Phytoactinopolyspora mesophila: one gene and its partner. The protein of the gene in region 2 interacts with the protein of the main gene of each other region in a pairwise test. Links are inferred from orthologs where the notes say so. Each region holds a gene or a part of one and is shown on either strand. Other genes may lie near its edges.

Evidence for each region.
Region 1: the proteins of panC (region 2) and F7O44_RS24960 interact in binary tests that used the Escherichia coli proteins (3 or more experiments, as listed by UniProt). The link is inferred for Phytoactinopolyspora mesophila from one-to-one orthologs.

What each region holds. Positions count from the first base shown.
Region 1 is NZ_WLZY01000011.1:70,822-81,020, forward strand. What follows is about bases 3,918-6,623. They hold F7O44_RS24960 (NUDIX domain-containing protein), read right to left. Parts: upstream 5,673-6,623; coding sequence 5,163-5,672; downstream 3,918-5,162. Other genes in these bases: F7O44_RS24950 (hypothetical protein), read left to right, coding at 3,918-4,466; F7O44_RS32100 (GNAT family N-acetyltransferase), read right to left, coding at 4,554-5,030; F7O44_RS24965 (P-loop nucleotide/nucleoside kinase family protein), read left to right, coding at 5,833-6,342; F7O44_RS24970 (hypothetical protein), read right to left, coding at 6,348-6,623. Outside these bases: cobaltochelatase subunit CobN, read right to left, coding at 1-3,077; more of F7O44_RS24950, read left to right, coding at 3,555-3,917; more of F7O44_RS24970, read right to left, coding at 6,624-6,629; F7O44_RS24975 (ATP-binding protein), read right to left, coding at 6,719-10,090; F7O44_RS24980 (DUF4194 domain-containing protein), read right to left, coding at 10,083-10,199.
Region 2 is NZ_WLZY01000004.1:267,214-277,572, forward strand. The notes cover bases 3,185-6,050. They hold panC (pantoate--beta-alanine ligase), read left to right. Parts: upstream 3,185-4,126; coding sequence 4,127-4,975; downstream 4,976-6,050. Other genes in these bases: F7O44_RS13630 (ABC transporter permease), read right to left, coding at 3,185-3,943; F7O44_RS13640 (L-aspartate oxidase), read left to right, coding at 5,178-6,050. Outside these bases: F7O44_RS13610 (LacI family DNA-binding transcriptional regulator), read left to right, coding at 1-269; F7O44_RS13615 (DUF2520 domain-containing protein), read left to right, coding at 328-1,227; F7O44_RS13620 (ABC transporter ATP-binding protein), read right to left, coding at 1,361-2,329; F7O44_RS13625 (ABC transporter permease), read right to left, coding at 2,326-3,135; more of F7O44_RS13630, read right to left, coding at 3,128-3,184; more of F7O44_RS13640, read left to right, coding at 6,051-6,863; nadC (carboxylating nicotinate-nucleotide diphosphorylase), read left to right, coding at 6,863-7,849; F7O44_RS13650 (type III pantothenate kinase), read left to right, coding at 7,879-8,700; F7O44_RS13655 (RNA polymerase sigma-70 factor), read right to left, coding at 8,645-9,550; F7O44_RS13660 (NAD-dependent epimerase/dehydratase family protein), read left to right, coding at 9,680-10,359. UniProt on the Escherichia coli protein: Catalyzes the condensation of pantoate with beta-alanine in an ATP-dependent reaction via a pantoyl-adenylate intermediate.

The DNA of each region.
Region 1 (10,199 bases), on a different replicon or contig from region 2:
TTCGCGTCGGGTTCCTCATCCAGTTCGGCCACGGTCCGGATCGCGTCGTCGATCAACCCGACGACGTGCGGGAACGCGTCCCGGAAGAAGCCGGAGATCCGGATCGTGACATCCACGCGCGGCCGCGGCTCGCCGTCGAGCAGCAGTTCGTCGGCCGGGATGACCTCGAACCCGGTCACTCGGCGCGACGCCTCGTCCCACACCGGGCGCACGCCGATCAGCCAGAGCACTTCTGCGAGGTCGTCGCCCTGGGTGCGCATCGCGGCCGTGCCCCAGATGGTGAGCCCCACCGACGTGGGCACAGCCCCGGTATCGGCTTTGTGCCGGCGCAGCAGCGAGTCGCCGAGCGCGACGCCGACGTCCCACGCGTTGCGCGACGGGATCGCCTTGGGGTCGACGGAGTACATGTTGCGACCGGTGGGCAACACATTGACCAGGCCGCGCGTCGGTGAACCGGAGGGGCCCGGCGGGACGTAGCGGTTGTCCAGCGCCCCGATGGTGTTGGTGATCTCGTCCGTGGTGCGGGCCAGCCGTGGGACCAACTGCTCGGCGCCGAAGCGCAGCACCTCGGCAACATTGTCCACGTCGGCGCCGAGTACATCGGCGACGACACTCTTGGCTTCCTGTGGTTGCCAGTCGCGGCGGGCCAGCTCCTCGACCAGCGCCCGAGCGGTGGTTTCGAGCAGGTCGACGACGTCCGACCCGGTCCGCGACGCCAGCGCGGGCGCGGTGGGGGCGTCGTCATTGTTGTGTCCTGCAGAGTGAGGGTCCTGGCGCTCGCTCTGCAGGACGCTGGCGATGCCGAACAGGGACCGGACACCGACGCTCTGCTCCACGGCAGCGCCCGGTTCGGCCAGGAGCACCTGCTCGTCCAGCCCGGCCCAGTCGGCGATGGCGCCACGCAGCCCACGATGCGCCGTCTCGCCGCCGAACACCTGTCGCGCCCGCAACACCGCGAGCACGTCGTTGACCAGTTCGTCGCCTTCCGGCGCGCGGCCGAGCACGTGCAAGCCGTCGCGGATCTGCACGTCCTTGATCTCGCATAGGTACCCGTCGATGTGCAGAACGAAATCGTCGAAGTCGTCCTCGCCGGGCATGTGTTCGGTGTGGAGGTCCCGGTGCAATTCGGCCTGGGTGACCAGCTCCCAGATCTGGTTCCGGACGGTGGGCGCCTTCGCCGGGTCCAGCTCGGCAACCGTCGCATACTCATCCAGGAGCTGCTCCAGCTTCGCCAGGTCGCCGTAGGTGTCGGCGCGGGCCATCGGCGGGATCATGTGGTCGATCAGGACGGCATGGGCTCGCCGCTTGGCCTGGGTGCCCTCGCCGGGATCGTTGACGATGAACGGGTAGATCAGCGGCAGATCGCCCAGGACGGCGTCCGGCGCGGAATCGTCGGACAGGCCGAGCCCCTTGCCGGGCAGCCACTCCAGTGTGCCGTGTTTGCCGAGGTGGACAACCGCGTGCGCGCCGAACCCGCCGTCGGTCACCGATTCCTGTAGCCACCGGTACGCGGCGACGTAGTGGTGGGAAGGCGCGAGGTTGGGGTCGTGGTAGATCGCCACCGGGTTCTCGCCGAAGCCGCGTGGCGGCTGGATCATCAGAACGACGTTGCCGAAGATCAGGCCCGCCAGCGCGATGGACGGCTCGTCGCCGCTGGTGTCGACGTAGAGCTCGCCGGGCGCCTCCCCCCAGGCCGCCACGATGTCCTCGCGCAGTGCCTCCGGGAGGGTCGCGAACCACTGTCGGTACTGCGAGGCGGGGATGCTGGCGGCCGCGCTGGCCAGCTGCTCTTCGGTCAGCCACTCGACGTCGTGCCCGCCCGCCGCGATCAGCTGATGGACCAGTGCGTCGCCTGGCGGAAGGTCCGCGCCGTCCTCACCCGCGCCGCGCCCGAGCGCGTCGAGGTCCAGATCTCCGATGTCGTAGCCGGCCGCGCGCAGGCTGCGTAGCACTTCGACGGCGCTGGCCGGTGTGTCGAGCCCAACGGCGTTTCCGACGCGGGCGTGTTTGGTTGGATAGCTGGACAGCACCAGCGCGATCCGCTTCTGTGCATTGGGGGTGTGCCGGAGCCGGGCGGTGCGCACCGCGATGCCGGCCAGGCGCCGGGCGCGTTCGGGATCGGCGACGTAGTGCGGGACGCCGTCCGCGCCGACCTCCTTGAAAGAGAACGGGACGCCGATGATCCGGCCGTCGAACTCCGGGAGCGCGACCTGAGTGGCCGCATCCATCGGGTTCATGGCGCCGTCGCTTTCGCTCCAGGCTTCCCGGGTGCTGGTCAGGGTGAGGCCCTGCAGCACCGTGACGCCGAGCTCGGTGAAGATGGCCGTGCTCCAGGCGTCGTCGTCCTCACCCGCCGCGGCCTTGCCGGCGACGAGCCCCCCGCTTGCCAGCACCGTGGTGATGACGACGTCGGCGCGGCCGAGCTGTTCGCGAAGACCCGCGTACTCTTCGCGGTCGGCGCCGCGCAGGGTGTCGGTGAAGATCGGTAGCGGGATGCCGCCGACGGCTTCGATCTGTTCGCACAGCGCGTCGATGAAGGCGGTGTTCCCGGAGAGTTCGTGTGAGCGGTAGAACACCACGCCGATCACTGGCTTGCCCGGCTGGACGGGTTCACTGTCCAGGTCAGCGGCCTGTGCGCCGGGTGGCACGTGAATGCCGAAGCGCGGCTGCTCGGCGGGCGGCTCGAAGCCTTCACCGTTGAGCAGGATGGTGTCGCACAGGAACGCCGCCAGCTGCGCGAGGTTGACCGGCCCGCCCGCCACGAGGTAGCGCTGGGTCTCCGTCGCGACGCCGGACGGCACGGTGGACAACGCGTGCAACTGGGCGTCGGGGCTGGATTCGCCGCTGACGACGACGGTGGGGATGCCGGAGGCCCGGACCGCGTCGAGTCCTTCGGGCCAGGCCTCGCGTCCGCCCAGAAGCCGGACCACGGCGACATCGACGTCCTCGAGCAGCGTGGAGACCTGCCCGGCAGGTGTACGCGCTGGGTTGGCGACCATCCAGCGATCGTCCGCGCGGATCGCGGTCAGCAGATCTGTGTCGGCGGTGGACAGCAGCAGAAGGCGGGGCTGGCTCATAGCGTCCTCTCTCGGGCGTTTCCCGCACCCGGATCGGTGGCGACGTCGGGCAGTGTCCTGGCTCCCGGATCGGCGCCGGTTCTTCGGCCTTCCCAGGCGCCCTGTCTTGGACGGAGCACCCAGTGGCCTCATGGTGAGAGCCGACTCCCCGGTCACAGTGGCGGGACCGCCCCGGATTCAGGCGCGAGCGCCCTCACCGGTGTTCCTGCCGTGACGTCGGATGGTCGGTGCCGATCCTATCTGCCGGACGTCGCGGTGCGTCCTGCAGGTTGAGGCCTGGGGCGCTCGGGGCGCAGGACGTTGCGCGGGAGTCGCGGGACGAGTGCTTCTTGCGTCCTGCCGGCTGATGCCCAGGGCACTCGGTCTGCAGGACGCCACACCGCGGGGGAGCTGGGGCGCAGGACGTTGGGCGCGGGTTGTCCACAGATGGGTCGCCGCATCTTGAACGGGCTTGGGCCTGCGGGAAGGGTCACACCCATGCGCTATCCAGACGTTGAACGGCTCGCCGCCGACCAGAGCGGTGTCATCTCCCGACGCCAGCTCTACTCGCTTGGCCTGACGCGGTGGCAGGTCAAGGCCCAGCTGCGGGCTGGCAGGTGGCGCTCACACGGCCGGCAGACCATCGCCGTGCACACCGGAACCCTTGATCAGTCCGCATTGTGGTGGCGTGCCGTCTGGGAGGTTGGCGCCGATGCGGCGCTAGATGGAGTGAGCGCCCTGCAAGCAGCCGGGCTGCGCGGATTCGAGGCACCGGTCCTGCAGGTGTCGGTATCTCGTGGCAGCCGGTACCGCAAGCTGCCGGGCGTGCGGGTCTACGAGACGCGGCGCAGGAAGCCGGACGATGTGCTCGGCCACGGCCTGCCGCGTGTCCGCCCGGAGATCGCTGCCGTGCGAGCGGCACTCTGGGCGGTGACGAACCGCCAGGCTGCTTTGTTGTGGCTGATGCCGATCCAGCAGCGGATCTTTGGTGCAGAAGCGTTGAGTGAAGCGTTCTCGTCGGTCAAACGGCACCGCCGCCGTGCCTTCCTCCGTACGGTCCTGGCTGATCTCGTGAATGGCGTCCAGTCCATGGGCGAGCTGGACTTCGCCCGCATGTGCCGTGCCCGCGGCTTGCCCGAACCGACCCGTCAGGTAGTCCGGCGTGGCCCGAATGGGCGGATCTACCTGGACGTCTACTGGGATCAATGGGGGATTGTCGTGGAGATAGAGGGAGCACAGCACCTGGATCCGGGCATGGCGATCAGCGATGCGCTACGGCAGAACCATCTCTTCGTCCATGGTGACGGGGTGCTGCGCATCCCGGTGATTGGGCTTCGGCTGGAGCCAGACGCGTTCATGAATCAGGTTGCGCGACTGCTGGCTCGCTGCCGGCGTGCCGCTGCCGCCTGAACCCCGCGGGACGCGACTCAACGTCCTGCAGGAGGAGGCCTGGGGTGCACCCTCTGCAGGACGCAACCTGACGTTCTGCAACGCGAGTCAATCGGACAGACGCGAAGTCGGCTCCGGTCGACGCTCCGCGCGCTCCATGTACCTGTTGTGCTCGGGTGCGGTGAAGCCGAACTTGGCGTAGAGATCGTGCCCGTCGGCGGTGTGCAGCATCCATCGCAAGTCGGCGCCGGCACCGTCCTCGATCATCGCCGCCACCAGCGATGCCCCCACGCCCCTGCCGCGGTGGGCGAAGTCGACGAATACGTCGGCCAGGTAGGCGATGGACACGCCGTCGGACAGCGCGCGCGCAAAGCCGACCATTTCCCCGGCTTCCGCGCCGTCCCCGGCCGGCTCGTACGCACCTACGACGCGCCACGCACCATCGATCTGTGCATCGACGATCTCGCGACTGCGCCAACGCCCCCAATACGCGTGTTCGGAGAGGAAACTCCAGACCACCTCGCGGTCGACTCGCGAGGCGTCATCGTCGAACTCGTACCCGGCAAACTTCCGCGTGACTGTCACGACCTGATTTTCTCATTCGCCACCTGCAGGACGTCACGGTAAGTCCTGCACGGCGAGGTCTGGAGCGCACGCCCCGCAGGACGCAAGATAACGTCCTGCAGCGCCGTCAACGCTGGCCGCCGCCGGATGGCTTCAGGCAGCCTGTAGCCGCGCGAACGCCTCCAGGCTGTCCGGCGTCCACGGCCAGACATCGAGTTTTGCCTGGATTTCGCCGACGGTCAGGAACGAGTACCAGTCAACCTCTTCGGCCTGCGGATTGACCAGGGCGTCGCAGCGCACCTCGTAGACCGCGGCCCACCAGGTGAAGTCCGCATCCTCATACAGGAATCGGAGCAGCGGGGTGGGTGCGGGCAGTCCCGAGACCCCGAGTTCCTCCTCGGCTTCGCGATGCGCCGCATCGTCATACGTCTCTCCCGCACGCACAACGCCGCCGACGAACATGTCATACCGTGACGGGAAGATCAGCTTGGACGCGGTCCGGCGGTGCACGAAGATCGCGCCGCCGGCGTTGCGTACCAGGACGAATGTCGACCGATGCCGCAGCCGGTGTGCGTAGGCGTCGGCCCGCCGTGCCTGGCTGACGACGCGGTCGGACTTGTCGACGATGTCGAGTAGCTCGTCCTCGGGGCGTTCTTGCACCACATCGTCATCCAACCAGAGCTACGCCCAGCGGTGCTTCCGTAGGTTCACGTGCAGGACAAGCCCGCCGTCGAACAGGATCGTTGTCGGATCCCGGCATCTTTGGGAGCCCGGGGCGTCGGCTGCCGCGGCCGATGGAGATAGCCTGTGCGGCGTGAAACCGATGATCGTGTGGCTGAACGGAACGTTCGGCGCGGGAAAGACCACGGCAGCCGAGGAGCTCGTCGAGGTGATGCCTGATGCCAGGACGTTCGATCCGGAGTGTGTCGGCTTCATGCTCCGGCGGTTCATCACCGAGCCGGTCGGAGATTTCCAGGATTGGCCGGCGTGGCGCGCGCTGGTGACCGAGACAGCCCATCAGATCCTCCAGCATTATGGCGGGACGCTGGTGGTGCCTATGACGTTGCTGCGGCGCGAATATGCAAACGAGATATTCGCCGGATTACGCGAGCACGGTATCGATGTGCGGCATGTGCTGCTGCACGTCGACGACGACGAGCTGGTGCGGCGCATCGAATCCGACCAGGTCGAATCCGGGGCGCGGGACTGGCGGCTGGAGCATATTTCGCCTTACCGAGACGCGTTGGCCTGGCTGCGAGACGATGCCGCGGTCGTCGACACGACACACATGGCGCCGGTAGACGTGGCGCAGAAGGTCGTCGGCCTGCTCTGATCCCGTCAGGTCTCGGCGCGGCAGTCGGAGGTCAGCGCCGTCAGGTCCGAGTCCGCCAAGGCGGTTTGAGCCGCATCAACCGCGGCCGATGCGGTGGCCCACTCGGACTCGATGACTTCGGCCAGGCTTTCCGCCGCGCGCAGGGCCTGTTCACAGGATTCGGGAAGCGACGTGTCCGTCCCGCCCGCAGTGGCTCCGATGAGCAAGCCGATCGCCAGGCTGAGTATGACCGCCGCGACGGCAAACAGCAGGTTGCGGGGTCGGCTGGTGTGGTCCGAGTCGTTCATAGCGACCTCGTTCCTTCCGGACGCTGACCGGAGTCCTACCAGTTTCCCCCTGATACGCGCGTGTTTGATGGCATTTTCACAACAAACGGTCAGTCTGCCGGGACGCTGGCGGCGGTACGGCCCTGGCGGGGAGTCAAGTCGCTGAAGGTTGCCGACGTCGCGTTGGACCGGGCGCCATCGGCCGCTACCCGTTTGTCGACCAGCACGACCTGACCGATGAACGGTTCGAGGATCCCGGACATCCGGATCGGGGCGGCAATGATCATCTGGAATCCGAACTCGTCGAACGCGGCCAGCGCCTGCTGGGAGAACGCCTCGTCGGACTTGCTGAACGCCTCGTCCAGCATCAACGGAGCGAAATGCGGCCGGCCCTCGGAGTCCGGGTCTGCGAGGTTGTAACTCAGCGCCGCAGCCAGACAGAACGCCACCAGCTTTTCCTGCTCGCCGCCGGAACTCGACGCGGTGTTCCGATACGTCGACACGATGTCGTGATCGGCACCTTTTTCGATGCCGTAGAAGAAGTAGCTGGTCCGGACGTCCAGCACGGCATCCCGCCACCGCCGGGACTCGGCGTCGTCGTCGGTGAAGCGTGTCATCAAGGCACGCACCCGGCGGAATTGCCCCAGCAGCTTCTCCGGGTCACGTCGTGCGGCGGGCGCGTCGCGCAGCAAGGCATCGACGTTGCCCCGGAACTCCTTGACCTCGGCGGGTGGCGTCGCCTGGTAGGCGATTTGGAGGTGGGTTCCCGGATTGAACTCGACGCGGGAAAGCCCCGAGTTGACCATGTCGATCCGGCTCTGGATCTCGTTGGCCGCGTTCTCGATCGCGCGTTGCAAGACGCTGATCGACGGCACCATGTCTTCACTGATCATTTGCTGGAAACGGCCCATCGCATTGGGCAGGCGACGGCGCACGATATCGGCGTGCAAAGCGGCGAAGTCCGCGCCGGAGCGGTCGACGTCTCCGCTGGCGTCGGGCGCGGAATCGGGCCATTCCTCGACGAACCGCTCGATGGCTGACTTCAGCCGCGCGTGTGCGTAGCGGCGGTCGGCTTCGGCCGCGTCTCGTCGTCGTTCGAGCTCTTTGCGGAACGCGACCCGGACCTGGGCGAGGTTGTCGGGCGTGACCGCGAGCTCGAGATCGGCGAACACCTGGTCGAGGTAGGAGCGGTGAGCGTCGTTGCTGGTGCCGTGTGGTTCGGCGGTCTCGTTCTCAAGCATGTTGAGCCAGCTGGTCTGCCGGGCGCGCAGGGCGCTGAGCTTGTTCCGCAGGTCTGAGCGGGCATCGGCAACGGATTGCCACCGTGCCTCGGCTGCGCCGCGGTCGTCTTCGAGCCGCTGCAGGTCGACGTTGTCCGCTCTGAGCTGCTCGATGCGCTCGGCGTAGCCCTGTGCGCTAGCCGTGGCCGACCAGTGGTCGAGCTGCATCCAGCTCGTGAACCCTTCGAGTTGCGTGGCGGCCTCGATGGTGGACTCCACCTGGCGGTAGCGCTGGTCCAGCTCGTCGGCCTCCGCTCGAGCCTGCTTCTCGGCCTCGGCCAGGCGGGCGACCTCGGCTTCCAGGGCCGCAACTTTTGCTCGGATGTCGCCACCGAGGATGTATGACGCCGGATCGGTGAGCGCCCGGCGATCGTCCTTGCGGTAGTGGCTCCCGGGCAGTTTCACGGTGCCGTTCAGGGTGACCGCTGTGCGGTGCTGATCGAGTTCTTCCGAGGTCTGGACGCAGACGTGGTCGAACCTGCCGGCCAGCTGGCCGGCCAGCCACGGGCCGGCGGTGTGGGTCTCGTCGACAGTGAGCTTGCTGGCCAGCGTGCCTGGCTCGGCCCGGTCAGCCGCCGTGCTCTCGGCGGGTACGACGCTGTACTCGACCACGCCGCGCATGTCGTGGTTGTCGATGAACTGCTGAACCGCCCGTTGATGCGCGGCAGGGACCAGCAGCCGCAATCCGAAGGCCCGGAGCACCTTCTCAGCCGCCGGACGCCATTGTTCCTCGGCTTCGTCCACGTCGATGAGTTCCGCCGCGTACGGCAGTTCGGTGACGGCCACGCCCGCGCCGTCGGCGATCATCTCCCGGCGGTCGGCTTCGCGGCGGGGTATCAATGAACGGGATGCCTGTAGCGTCGCAAGCTCGGTGGCCTTGGTCTCATGCTGCTTGCGGGCCTGGCCCGAGGCGGCGAACACGGCATGCCGCCGCGGCTCGATCTCTGCCTTGTCCTGGTGGGCCCGCTCCAGAATGCGGGGGAGCTTCTGCCGCAGCGCGACGAAGGTCTGCTCGTCCTCGGGGCACGGCTCACCGATGCGCTCGACCAGCGTGCGGTACGTGCGGTGGGTCCGCTCGCGCGCCTCCACCTCGCGATTGGCGGCGTCGAGGCGCAGTTTCACTTCCTCCAGGGCTTGACCTTCGCGCCGCAGCTGCTCGTCCAAGGACACGTAGGCCGACTTCGCTTCCTCATAGCGGCGCTCCTGCTCGCCGAGGTCGGCGTCGAGGGACTTGATCTCGTGGTCGAGCGCATCCAGTGCTTCTCGGATCGCCTGCACATGGACGCCGCGCACGTAGTGCTCCATTGGGGCACCCAGCAGAGTCTCGGCGAGGTTGTGGGTCTGCCCTGACTCCCGGTAGGCCGTCCAGCTCTCGGGCACCTCGCGCAGTACCTTCTCCTGTGCGTGCGCCCGGCGGGCCGTTTCGTATGCCTCGTTCAGCGGGGTGAACGCATCCAGCATCTTCTGTGCCGCGTCGAAGGTGCCTGGTTCGTCGAGCATGTTGCCGCGGATGAAGAGGTTCAGGTCACCGACGTTCTTCATCGCCTTCGCCTTGCCCAGAAGGGACAACGCGGTCTTCGAGTTGCCGAGGCCGATGCGTTTGCCGAGTTCTCGCACGTAGGCAGCCTGGCTGTCCGGATAGTGCGCAGGGTGGGTCTGCTTGAACCAGCGGGTATCGAAGTTGCGCTGCGCCCACTCCTCCAGCACGGTGAGGTCGAGGTGGCCGTGGTGCAGCTGGTACATCGTTTTCAGCGATGCGCCGTCGGTTTCGGCACCGGTGAACCACTTGACGACGACGGCGGTGGTGATGGCGTCCACCCCGTCGGCGTAGGTGGCCGCGATCGCCGACCAGGTGGGTTTGCCGCCGCGCAGGTAGCGCACTTTGGACCGGTTGTGCTCGTCGTTGGTCTCCGACCACGCACCTCGCACGTAGTCCGCGACGCTGCGGGTGCCCTGCTTCGCCCCTCGCACGTTCAGGTCGGCCGATGCGTTGAAACGCTGGTCATGGGTCGGTAGGAGCACGGCCGAATGGGCGTCCATCAGAGACGATTTCCCTGACCCGGACGGGCCGGTGAACAACACACCGCGTTCTTCGACGGGAAGGTCCTTGTACCCGTTGAACGTGCCCCAGTTGATCACCTGCAGTCGCACCAGCCGGAACTGGCCGAGGAAGATGGTGCGCTTGCCGATGTCGTCAGTCATTGTTGTCGATCCCATCTGCGACGAGGCCTTCCGGGATCGCCTCGCCACGGGCGATAGCGCGGTACCTCTGTGTCAGGGCTTCCACGCGATCCGCGGTCAGGATCGAGGT
Region 2 (10,359 bases):
CACAGAGCGATCTGCTGGCCGTCGGGGTGATCCGCGCCGCCGTGGGCCTCGGCCTGCGAGTCCCGCAGGATCTCAGTGTCGTCGGGTTCGACGGCATCGACGCGGGATGGCTGGATGGGTGGCTGCTGACCACCATCGAACAGCCCATCGTCGAGAAGGGGCGGATGGCGGGCAGGATGGTCGTGGACATCCTGGCTGACCGGAAGCCGTCGAGCACCCAGCTACCGGTGAATATGCGCGTCGGCGCCACCACCGCGCCTCCGCCGTGACCACGGCCCCTTGCGCGGACCGAGACAGCCGCCGCGGCTAGCTCGGTACGCTGGCGCCGTGGAGGAAACAGATGAGCAGCGCCCCGCCCGGCTCGATGTGGGTGTGGTGGGAACGGGCCGCGTAGGCGCTGTGCTGGGCGCTGCGCTGGCGCGGTCCGGGCACCGGGTCGTCGCTGGTTACGGTGTGTCGGTCACCAGCCGCAGCCGGGCCGACGCCCTTCTGCCCGGACTCGAGATGCTGGAGGTGGCGGAGGTTTTCGAACGGGCCGACCTGGTCCTGCTAACCGTTCCGGACGATGTCCTGCCCGGGCTGGTCGACGGCCTGGCAAACACCGGGGCGATCCGGTCCGGGCAGTTCGTCGTACACACGAGCGGCAGGTTCGGTGTGTCGGTGCTCGACCCAGCCACCCGTGCCGGAGGTCTTCCGCTGGCCCTGCATCCGGCGATGACGTTCACCGGCACATCGGTCGATCTACAGCGTCTCGAGGGCGCCACCTTCGGCGTGACAGCGCCGGAGCTGCTGTGGCCGGTGGCCGAGGCGCTGGTGATCGAGATGGGTTCGGAGCCGGTGCGGGTGGCTGAAGACCAGCGCGCCCTCTACCACGCGGCGCTGACCCATGGTGCCAATCACCTCGTCACTCTCGTCAACGATGCGATGGACATGCTGCGCGCGGCCGGTGTTGCGTTGCCGGAGCGCTCGCTGGCGCCATTGCTCTCGGCAGCGCTCGACAACACCCTGCGTCAAGGGGACGATGCGCTGACCGGGCCGGTGTCAAGGGGCGACTCAGGCACCGTGGCCGGGCACCTCCAGGAGATCGACCGGGCGATGCCGGAAGCAACCGCTGTCTACACGGCACTGGCCAGGCGTACCGCCGGCCGAGCGCTGGCCTCCGGCCGGCTCCAGGCCACCGATGCCGAGCCGCTTCTCGAAATCCTCGCCTCCGACCCACCCGAATGATCATGTTTGGTGGGTTTTCTCGTGCCCTACCATGCCTGCAGTCCTGTTGAGGTGCGAGAAGTCCTAGGTATGTTCCGCGTGTTCGTGGCAACAATCGACCCAGGGCACGGCCGGAGCTCACCTCGGTAGTTGCCTAAGTCGACAAGTACAGGCGGCGGACAACATCCTCGATGTCCGGCTCCTCGATACTCAGATCACGTACCTCTGTCCGTTCAGCAGCGGCTTTGAGTACGGCTGCGGCCGTCGTCGTTCCCGGGACGAATGACAACCGCTGACGTAGCCCTCCGGCCTCCACCGCCACAACGCGCGTGCCGGCGATGCCCTCGAGCGGCGGCGCGGGATCCACCAGGTCCAGCATGATGACCCGCTCGGCGCCGACCCGGTCCACTAAGCCGGGTAGCCCGCCGTCGTACACCATCCGGCCGCGGTCGACGACGACGATCCGCTCGGTCAGCCGCTGGACGTCGTCCATGTCGTGAGTGGTGAGCAGCAGGCTGGTGCCGTGCAGTTCACGCTGCTCGGTGAGGAACACCCGCAGGCGCTCCTTGCTGAGCACATCCAGCCCGATCGTCGGCTCGTCGAGAATGAGCAATGACGGCGAGTGCAACAGCGCCGCGGCGATCTCACCGCGAATTCGCTGGCCGAGGGAGAGCTGGCGAACCGGCGTGTCGACGAAGGAGCCGAGATCGAGCCGGTCGATCAGCTCGTCCCGGCGCTTCGGCCAAGCATTCGACGGCAGCCGGTGGATCGCCGCGAGGGTCCGGTAGGACTCCCGCAACGGCAGGTCCCACCATAGCTGCGTGCGCTGGCCGAAAACGACGCCGATCTGTCTGGCCAGCCGTTTTCGCTGGCGCACGGGATGCAACCCGCAGGTGCGGACCGAGCCGGACGAGGGAACCAGGATTCCAGTGATCATCTTGATGGTGGTCGACTTTCCCGCACCATTGGCGCCGATGTAGCCGAGCGCCGAGCCGTCGGCCAGATCGAGGCTGAGGCCGTCGACGGCGTGGACAACGTTGCGGGTACGACGCAGCCGCCCCGCCGGCGAGCGCACGGTGAACTGCCGCCGGAGATCGCGGAGTTGAATGACCGGTTCGTTCATGAGCCTGCTCCTGTGTAGTGACGAAGACCAGCACGCCAGCCGGTGAGTGCGACGCCCCAGATGACCACGGCCATCACCGGCGAACACCAGCCGAGCCAGGCCGGGAGCCCGGGCGGGCCGGCGAGATCCAGAAGGGCAAGTGTCGGCAGATAAGCGACGAAGGCTGCCGGTACGACGAAGGTGAACAGCACCCGTACTGGAAGCGCGAAGATGCTGGCGGGATACTGCGAGGCGTACGAGCCGCCGTACGTGAACGAGTTGGAGAACTCCGAGCCCTCTACCAGCCAGAACTGGACGGCCGCGGCGCAGACGAACAAGGCCGCGAAGATGGCGGTTCCGGCGACGACGGCCAGCGCCAGAAGCGCCACCTTGTCTGGTCCCCAGCTGATGTCGTTGAGCGGAAGCGCCACACCCAGCACGACGACGGCCACTGCGGTGCGGCCCAGCCGGCGCAACGACAGGTCGCTCGTGATCAGCTGAGCGAGGACCGGCAACGGCCGCAGGAGGAAGGCGTCCAGGGTGCCCTGCCGCAAGTAGGTGGGCAGCCGGTCGGCATGGCCGACGATCATGTCGGCGAGGCTGAAGCAGATGTTGGCCAGCGCGAACAGCAGCGCGGCCGCCGCGAAGTCGAGCTCGCCGAGGACGTCGATATTGGTGAAGATGACGAAGACCTCGCCGAATTCGAGCGCTCCGATCGCGACGCTTCCCAGCACGTCCATGGCGAAGGACCGGCGGTATGCCGTCTGTGAGCGCAGCCTGGAACTGAGCAGGACTCGATATGGGTGCAGCCGTCCGGTATCAGCCACCTTGAACCACCAGCCGCTTGGCTCCCGTCCGGAACACCAGCCGACCGGCGATGATCAGTCCCGACAGCCACAGCGCCTGCGTGCCGATGAGCATGAGCGCATCGGTTCCCTCGGCGCGGGCGGTGATGACGTCGATCGGGGTCTGGATCAAGGAGGGGAACGGCGTCCAAGCGGCCGCCGTTGCCAGCCACTCAGGAAACCAATGGATCGGTACCACCATCCCGCTCAGAAACGTGCACGCGACCATGTAGAGCGTTGTCACGCCCCGCAGGTCGAGTAGCCAGAAGGCGGTCAGGTTCATCAGCCACAGGCAGGAGAACGAAACCATCACGGCGAGCAGCAGGCTCAGTGCGGCCAGGAGGTATGGGAGCGGGGTGGCGGGCAGTGCCAGGCCCGTCACCAGTGCGCCCACCAGCAGTGGTGGTGCGCCGCGGGGAATGAACGAGTATGCGGCCCGGCCCAGATCGGCTGCCATGAACGCGAGCTGTGGATCGACGGGCCGGGCCAGGTCGATGGAGATGTCGCCGGTGCGAATGCGCAGCGCGAGTTCTTGCCAGCCGAAGACGTTGACCGGCGCCAGTAGCGCCTGCGCCAGCCAGGCATAGGTGGCGCCGGTGACGGCGTCGTAGCCGCCGAGTGTGCCGCCTGCGGCGCCGATCGCACCGATGGTGATGTAGGCCTTGATCAGTCCGAAGATGGTGTTGGTGAAGGCTCCGGCGGCTGTCGCCAGCCGGTAGGTGGACCAGCGACGGAAGCCCATGGCGATGTGCGCGGTGACGACGGCGATCCGGAGGCGGACGGGTGACATGGCGGGAGAACTCCTCGGGCTCGGCGGAAGATGATGCGTTCCGACGGCCCGGGCACCCGGTCCGGTCGTGAAGGGCTCAAGATACTAGTGGCGGTCCCAGAACTCCGTCAACTCGTCTGAACCGATCACCAGTACGGTTGGACCGGGCCACTCGCAGCGGGGTGCCCGGGAGGAGCGCGGAACGTGAGCACACCGGTAGTAGCGCGTACCAGGGACGAGCTGGGCGACGCGCTGGCACAGGCCGAAACCTTGAGCGCAGTAGTCATGACGATGGGCGCGCTTCACCAGGGGCACGCCGCCCTGATGCGCGCTGCTCGCTCAGAGGTCGGCCCGGAGGGGCTGGTGATCGTGACGATCTTTGTGAATCCCCTTCAGTTCGGCGCGGGTGAGGACCTCGACCGCTATCCGCGGAGCATGGACGAGGACCTCGCCATGTGCGCGACGGAAATGGTGGACGTGGTGTTCACGCCGGAGCGCGCCGAGATCTACCCGGAAGGCGACCCGCAGGTCACCGTCGATCCAGGGCCGCTCGGCCGGGAACTCGAAGGCGCGTCACGTCCGGGACACTTCACCGGCGTGCTGACCGTCGTGGCCAAGCTGCTCAACCTGACGGTGCCCACGTACGCGATGTTCGGCGAGAAGGACTATCAGCAGCTGACCTTGGTCCGCCGGATGGTGACTGACCTGGAGATGCCGTACGAGATCGTCGGCGTGCCCACGGTGCGTGAGCCAAGCGGCCTGGCGTTGTCGAGCAGGAACCGCTATTTGAACGACGACGAGCGCCGCCTCGCCTCGTCGTTGTCGGTAGCCCTCCAGGCCGGTGCCCACGCCTCCGCGGAAGGACCTGAAGCCGTCGTAAACGCCGCACAAGCAGTGCTGGACGAGAACCCGGGTCTAGACGTGGACTATCTGGCGCTGCGGGCGGGCGACCTCGGCACCGTTTCGGGACCGGGACCGGCGCGGCTGCTCGTCGCCGCCCGGATCGGCTCGACCCGCCTGATCGACAACATCGCCGTCGACCTGGCCGGTTGATACCGCTGTGCTGATGTGCGCCGACCATGGGCGGCTTCGCCCGGAGTCAGCTGCGGCGGACGGGTGAGTGGTCGAGAGCCGGAGCCAAGAGAGCTCTGTGATGTGTTTCACATGAAGCCTTCCGGCCCGGGGCGTAGGCGGGTTGGTGTCCTCTTCCAGGCATTCACCGCGGGTCAGTCTGCAAGACACGGGCGCTAAAAGGATGTGGGAGGCCGTAGGCTTGCCAGGCGTGACCGAAGTTCGAATACCGCGCCAGCTCCTGACCGAGCAACCAGGCTGGGCAGAGCAGGCTGATGTGGTCGTCGTCGGCAGTGGCATCGCCGGTCTGACAACCGCTCTCGAGGCCCGGAAGGCCGGGCGTGTCCTCCTGGTCACGAAGACGAGCCTGTCCGCTGGTTCCACGGCGTGGGCGCAGGGAGGCATCGCGGCGGCGCTCGGTCCTGAAGACAGCCCGGACCAGCACCTGCGGGACACCCTGGTGGCCGGTGTTGGACTCTGCGATGAGACGGCCGTGCGCACCTTGGTGACCGAAGGGCCGTGGCGGGTTCGCGAGCTGGCGGCGCTCGGTGCGGAATTCGAGCGGGCCGACGACGGCACCATAGCCCTGACCAGGGAAGGCGGCCATCGGCGAGACCGCATCGCACATGCTGGCGGCGACGCCACCGGCAAGGAGATCTCCCGAGCCCTCATCGAAGCGCTGCGAGCGGTAGAGGAAGACCCCGGCATCCAGGTCATCGAACATGCTCTGGTGACCGACGTGCTGACCGATTCGACCGGGCGGGCTTGCGGTGTCGCGCTGCACGTCATCGGTGAAGGACGTATTGACGGCGTTGGAGCCGCGCTGGGACGGGCGGTGGTTCTCGCCACAGGTGGCCTCGGCCAGGTGTACGCCTCGACGACCAACCCGTCGGTTGCCACTGGCGACGGTGTTGCCGCGGCGCTTCGCGCCGGTGCGGAGGTCGTCGACCTCGAGTTCGTCCAGTTTCATCCAACGGTCCTTTGGCTCGGCCGCTCGGCCAAGGGGCAACAGCCCTTGATCTCTGAGGCGGTGCGGGGTGAAGGTGCACATCTGCGAGACGTCGAAGGCCGCCGGTTCATGGTCGGCCAGCACCAACTCGCCGAGCTTGCCCCGCGGCACGTGGTGGCGAAGGGCATCGTCACGGCGATGGCCGAGACCGGGGCAGAACACGTCTGGCTCGATGCCAGGCATCTCGGCGCCGCTTTTCTCGAGGAGCGTTTCCCGACCATCGTCGCCCGTTGCCGTTCCTACGGCATCGATCCCGCGACGGATCTGGTCCCCGTTGCTCCAGCGCAGCACTATGCCAGCGGCGGGGTGTGGACAAGCGGACGTGGGCGGAGCACCGTCCCAGGGCTTTACGCCTGTGGTGAGGTGGCGTGCACGGGAGTGCACGGTGCCAATCGGTTGGCGTCCAATTCGCTGTTGGAAGGGCTGGTCTGGGGGCATCGAATCGCCGTCGATCTGGCGGAGAGCCTCGCCGGTGTGCCCATCGGTGATCCGGTGCCGCGGCCCGGAGGTACTGGGCTGCTGAATGCCGATGCCGGGCGCTTCGTTCAGGCGGCAATGACGGCCGGCGCCGGTGTGCTGCGTTCCGGCAGCTCATTGGCGACACTGCAGGCGCGTCTCGCGCAGTTGAGCGAGGAACGCAGTAGTACGGTTCCCACGCCACTCGCGTGGGAGACCACCAACCTGCATGCTGTGGCAGTTACGCTCGGACGTCATGCCGCAATGCGTGAGGAGACCCGCGGGGGTCATTGGCGGGAGGATTTCCCGGAGCGCGACGACGCCCGCTGGCGCGGGCATCTGGTGAGCACACTGGATCCGGACGGGATCCTAGGGACGACATTTCAGCCTATGAGGGAGAAGTAATGAGTCTGGCCGAGTCGGTGACGAGCGCCCTGCGTGACGCGAGCCTCGACCCGCTCTACGTGGAAGACCTGGTCCGGGCGACACTCGAGGAAGACTTGGCTGGTGGCGTCGACATCACGAGCGAAGCGACCATCCCGGCCGGTCAGCGGGCAAGGGCCACGTTGGCCACCCGCCAGGAGGGCGTGGTCGCCGGACTGCCGGTGATCGAGACAGTCTTCTCCGCCACCAGCGACGACGTCGTACTCGAGCGGCGTGTAGCCGACGGCAGCTGGGTGGAGCCAGGCACGCCGGTGCTCACGGTCACCGGTCTGACACGTGAGATCCTGGCCGCGGAACGGACGGCGCTGAACCTGGGTTCGCGGCTCTCCGGTATCGCGACGGCTACCAGCCAGTGGGTTTACGAGCTTCGCGGCACCCGGACGGTGGTGCGCGACACCCGGAAGACCACGCCGTTGCTCCGGCCCCTGGAGAAGTACGCGGTGCGGGTCGGCGGCGGCGAGAACCATCGGTTCTCCTTGTCGGAAGCCGCATTGATCAAAGACAACCACATTGTGGCGGCGGGTGGCATCACCGCCGCGTTTCGCGCTGTCAAGCAGGCGTCGCCGGAGATACCGGTGGAGGTGGAGGTCGACGACGTCGCCGGCGCGGTCGAGGCGGTCGAGGCCGGTGCCGAGCTGGTGCTGCTCGACAACTTCTCGGTGGACGAGGTCCGCGAGGCGGTCGCTGTTGTCGGCGGCCGGGCTCGTCTAGAGGTCAGCGGTGGTCTGACCCTCGACGGTGCTCGTGCCTACGCCGAAACGGGCGTCGACTATCTCTCGGTCGGTGCTTTGACGCATTCCGTCGTCGCGCTCGACCTCGGGCTGGATGTGGAACAGGTGCAGAGCATGCCTGGTCACCAGCAGCAGTGGTCTTCCCGGCGTGCGGACATGAATCTGGTCCGGGAGCAGCGATACGCCGATACGGCCGAGAACCCGGTGTTCGGCTAGCCCGCCCGGGCGCAGACGGGAGACACCCCATGTTGCTCGCGATCGATGTCGGTAATACCGAGACGGTGGTCGGCCTTCTCGACGGCCTCGAGGTGAAGCACCACTGGCGGGTATCCACCGTGGCCAACCGGACCGCGGATGAGTTGATGGCGTTGTTGCGCGGGCTGTTCACCGGTGTTCACGATCACGATGTGGACGGCGTCGCCGTGTGCTCCACCGTTCCAGCGGTGCTGCGCCCGGTACGGGCCCTGGTCGAGCGCTATTACCCGAACGTGCCGTCGGTGCTGGTTGAGCCCGGGGTGCGCACCGGCGTGCCCGTTCTGACGGAGAATCCGCGCGAGGTCGGCTCCGACCGTGTCGTCAACACGTTGGCGGCGATCCATCTATTCGGTGGGCCGTGCATCGTCGTCGATTTCGGTACGGCTACCACGTTCGACGTCGTGTCGGCCAAGGGCGAGTACATCGGCGGCGCGATCGCCCCAGGCATCGGCGTCTCGCTGGACGCGCTCGGCGATGCCGGAGCTCAGCTGCGCAGGGTTGAACTGGCCGCGCCGCGTTCGGTGATCGCGAAGAACACGGTCGAGGCACTGCAGTCCGGCGCTTTGTACGGGTTCAGTGGTCAGGTGGACGGAATCGTGACTCGGATGGCACACGAGCTCGCCGTGTCGCTGGACGGCCTGCCGGTTATCGCCACCGGTGGCCTCGCGACGGTGGTGTTGGACGAGGCCGCGACGATCAACCGCCACGAGCCGTGGTTGACGCTGATCGGCTTGGGTCTCGTCTTCGACCGGAATCTCAACTCGGCTGGGACAGAAGAGCGCCGAGGTCACCGACTTGCCCCAGGTGGGTGAGCTTCTCGGGGTTGATGACACTGTGCATCGTGTGAATCTGCCCGTCGGCGACACCGAAGGTCAGGACGCCGAGCACCTCGTCGCGGGGTGAGAAGACCCGGAGCGCCGGCTGGCCGTTGGCTTCCACGGGTTCGATGCGCATTCCCACCCGGGCGCTCTGTTTGAGCAGTCCGATGAAGAACCGCGCGACCTGCACGGGACCGCCGACCGGGTGCTCGAGAGCCGGTGCGTTGCCGCCACCGTCTCCGACGAAGACGACATCGTCAGCGAGTAGCTGATGCAGCGCTTCCATGTTGCCCTCGTTGGCGGCAGTGAGAAAGCTCTTGGCCAGTTCTGCCTGGTGCTGCCGGTCGGCTTCGAACCTCGGGCGCCGCTCAGCAATCGCTCGCTTGGCTCTCGCGAGAATCTGGCGGCAGTTGCTCTCGCTCTTCTCGACGATGCCGGCGATCTCGTCATAGCCGTAGCCGAAGACCTCACGCAACAGGAAGACCGCGCGTTCTACCGGTGCCAGCGTCTCGAGTAGCACGAGGAACGCCGTCGATATGGTCTCATCGGTCTCGACGCGGCGTGCGGGTTCGTCGTCGGAGGTGATCAGCGGCTCTGGGAGCCACTGCCCGACGTAATGCTCGCGTCGTACCCGTGCCGATCGGAGCGCGTCGATGGCCAGCCGGGTTGTGATGGTGGTGGCGAAGGCGTCCGGTGAGTCGATGGCGGTGCCGTCCAGCTCACTCTTGTACATCCGCAGGAAGGCATCCTGGACGATGTCTTCGGCCTCGGCCACGCTGCCGAGCATCCGGTAGGCGATGGAGAACATCAGCGGCCGGAGTTCGTCGTGCTGGAGTACGGTCACAGGCCGATATAACCATGATCCTGCCCTGCCCACCATGACGCCGACATGTTCCAGATATCCGATTTCTTCGATCGACTGTCACAACCGGCTGGGGTGTCTCGTCGTAGGGGAAACAGAGAGGAGCAGGACATGAAGATCTTCGTAGCGGGTGCCGCCGGCGTGGTCGGCAAACACCTGGTTCCCGAGTTGGTCGCCGCTGGACACGACGTGGTGGGGACCACCCGGGATGCCATGAAGGCAGACCAAGTGCGAGCTCTTGGCGCGGAGCCGGTTGTGCTCGACGCCCTGGACCGCGACGCCGTCATGACGGCGGTCGCCGATGCACATCCAGATGTCGTCATCCATCAGCTGACAGCTATCGGCGCGACTGATTTCAAGAAGTTCGACGAGAGCTACGAGATGACTAACCGGCTGCGCACCGAAGGGCTCGACTATCTCCTGGAAGCTGCCAGGGAGGCCGGTGCCAAGCGATTCATCGCGCAGAGCTTCACCGGCTGGCCGAATGCACGCACCGGCAGCGAGATCAAGACCGAAGAAGACGCGCTGGACCCGGCCCCGTCGCCGGCGTCCACGAAGTCGCTGGAGGCGATCCGCCACCTGGAGTCTGCCGTGACGGCGGCGGCCGGGATCGAGGGAATCGTCCTGCGATATGGCGTGCTCTACGGTCCGGGGACCGCCTTCGGTGCCGGTGGTGAGATGGTGGAGGTGGTTTCCAAGCGCAAGATGCCGATTGTGGGCGGCGGCGCGGGCGTGTTCTCGTTCGTCCACGTGGCTGATGCCGCGGCAGCAACGGTTGCGGCGCTAGAGAA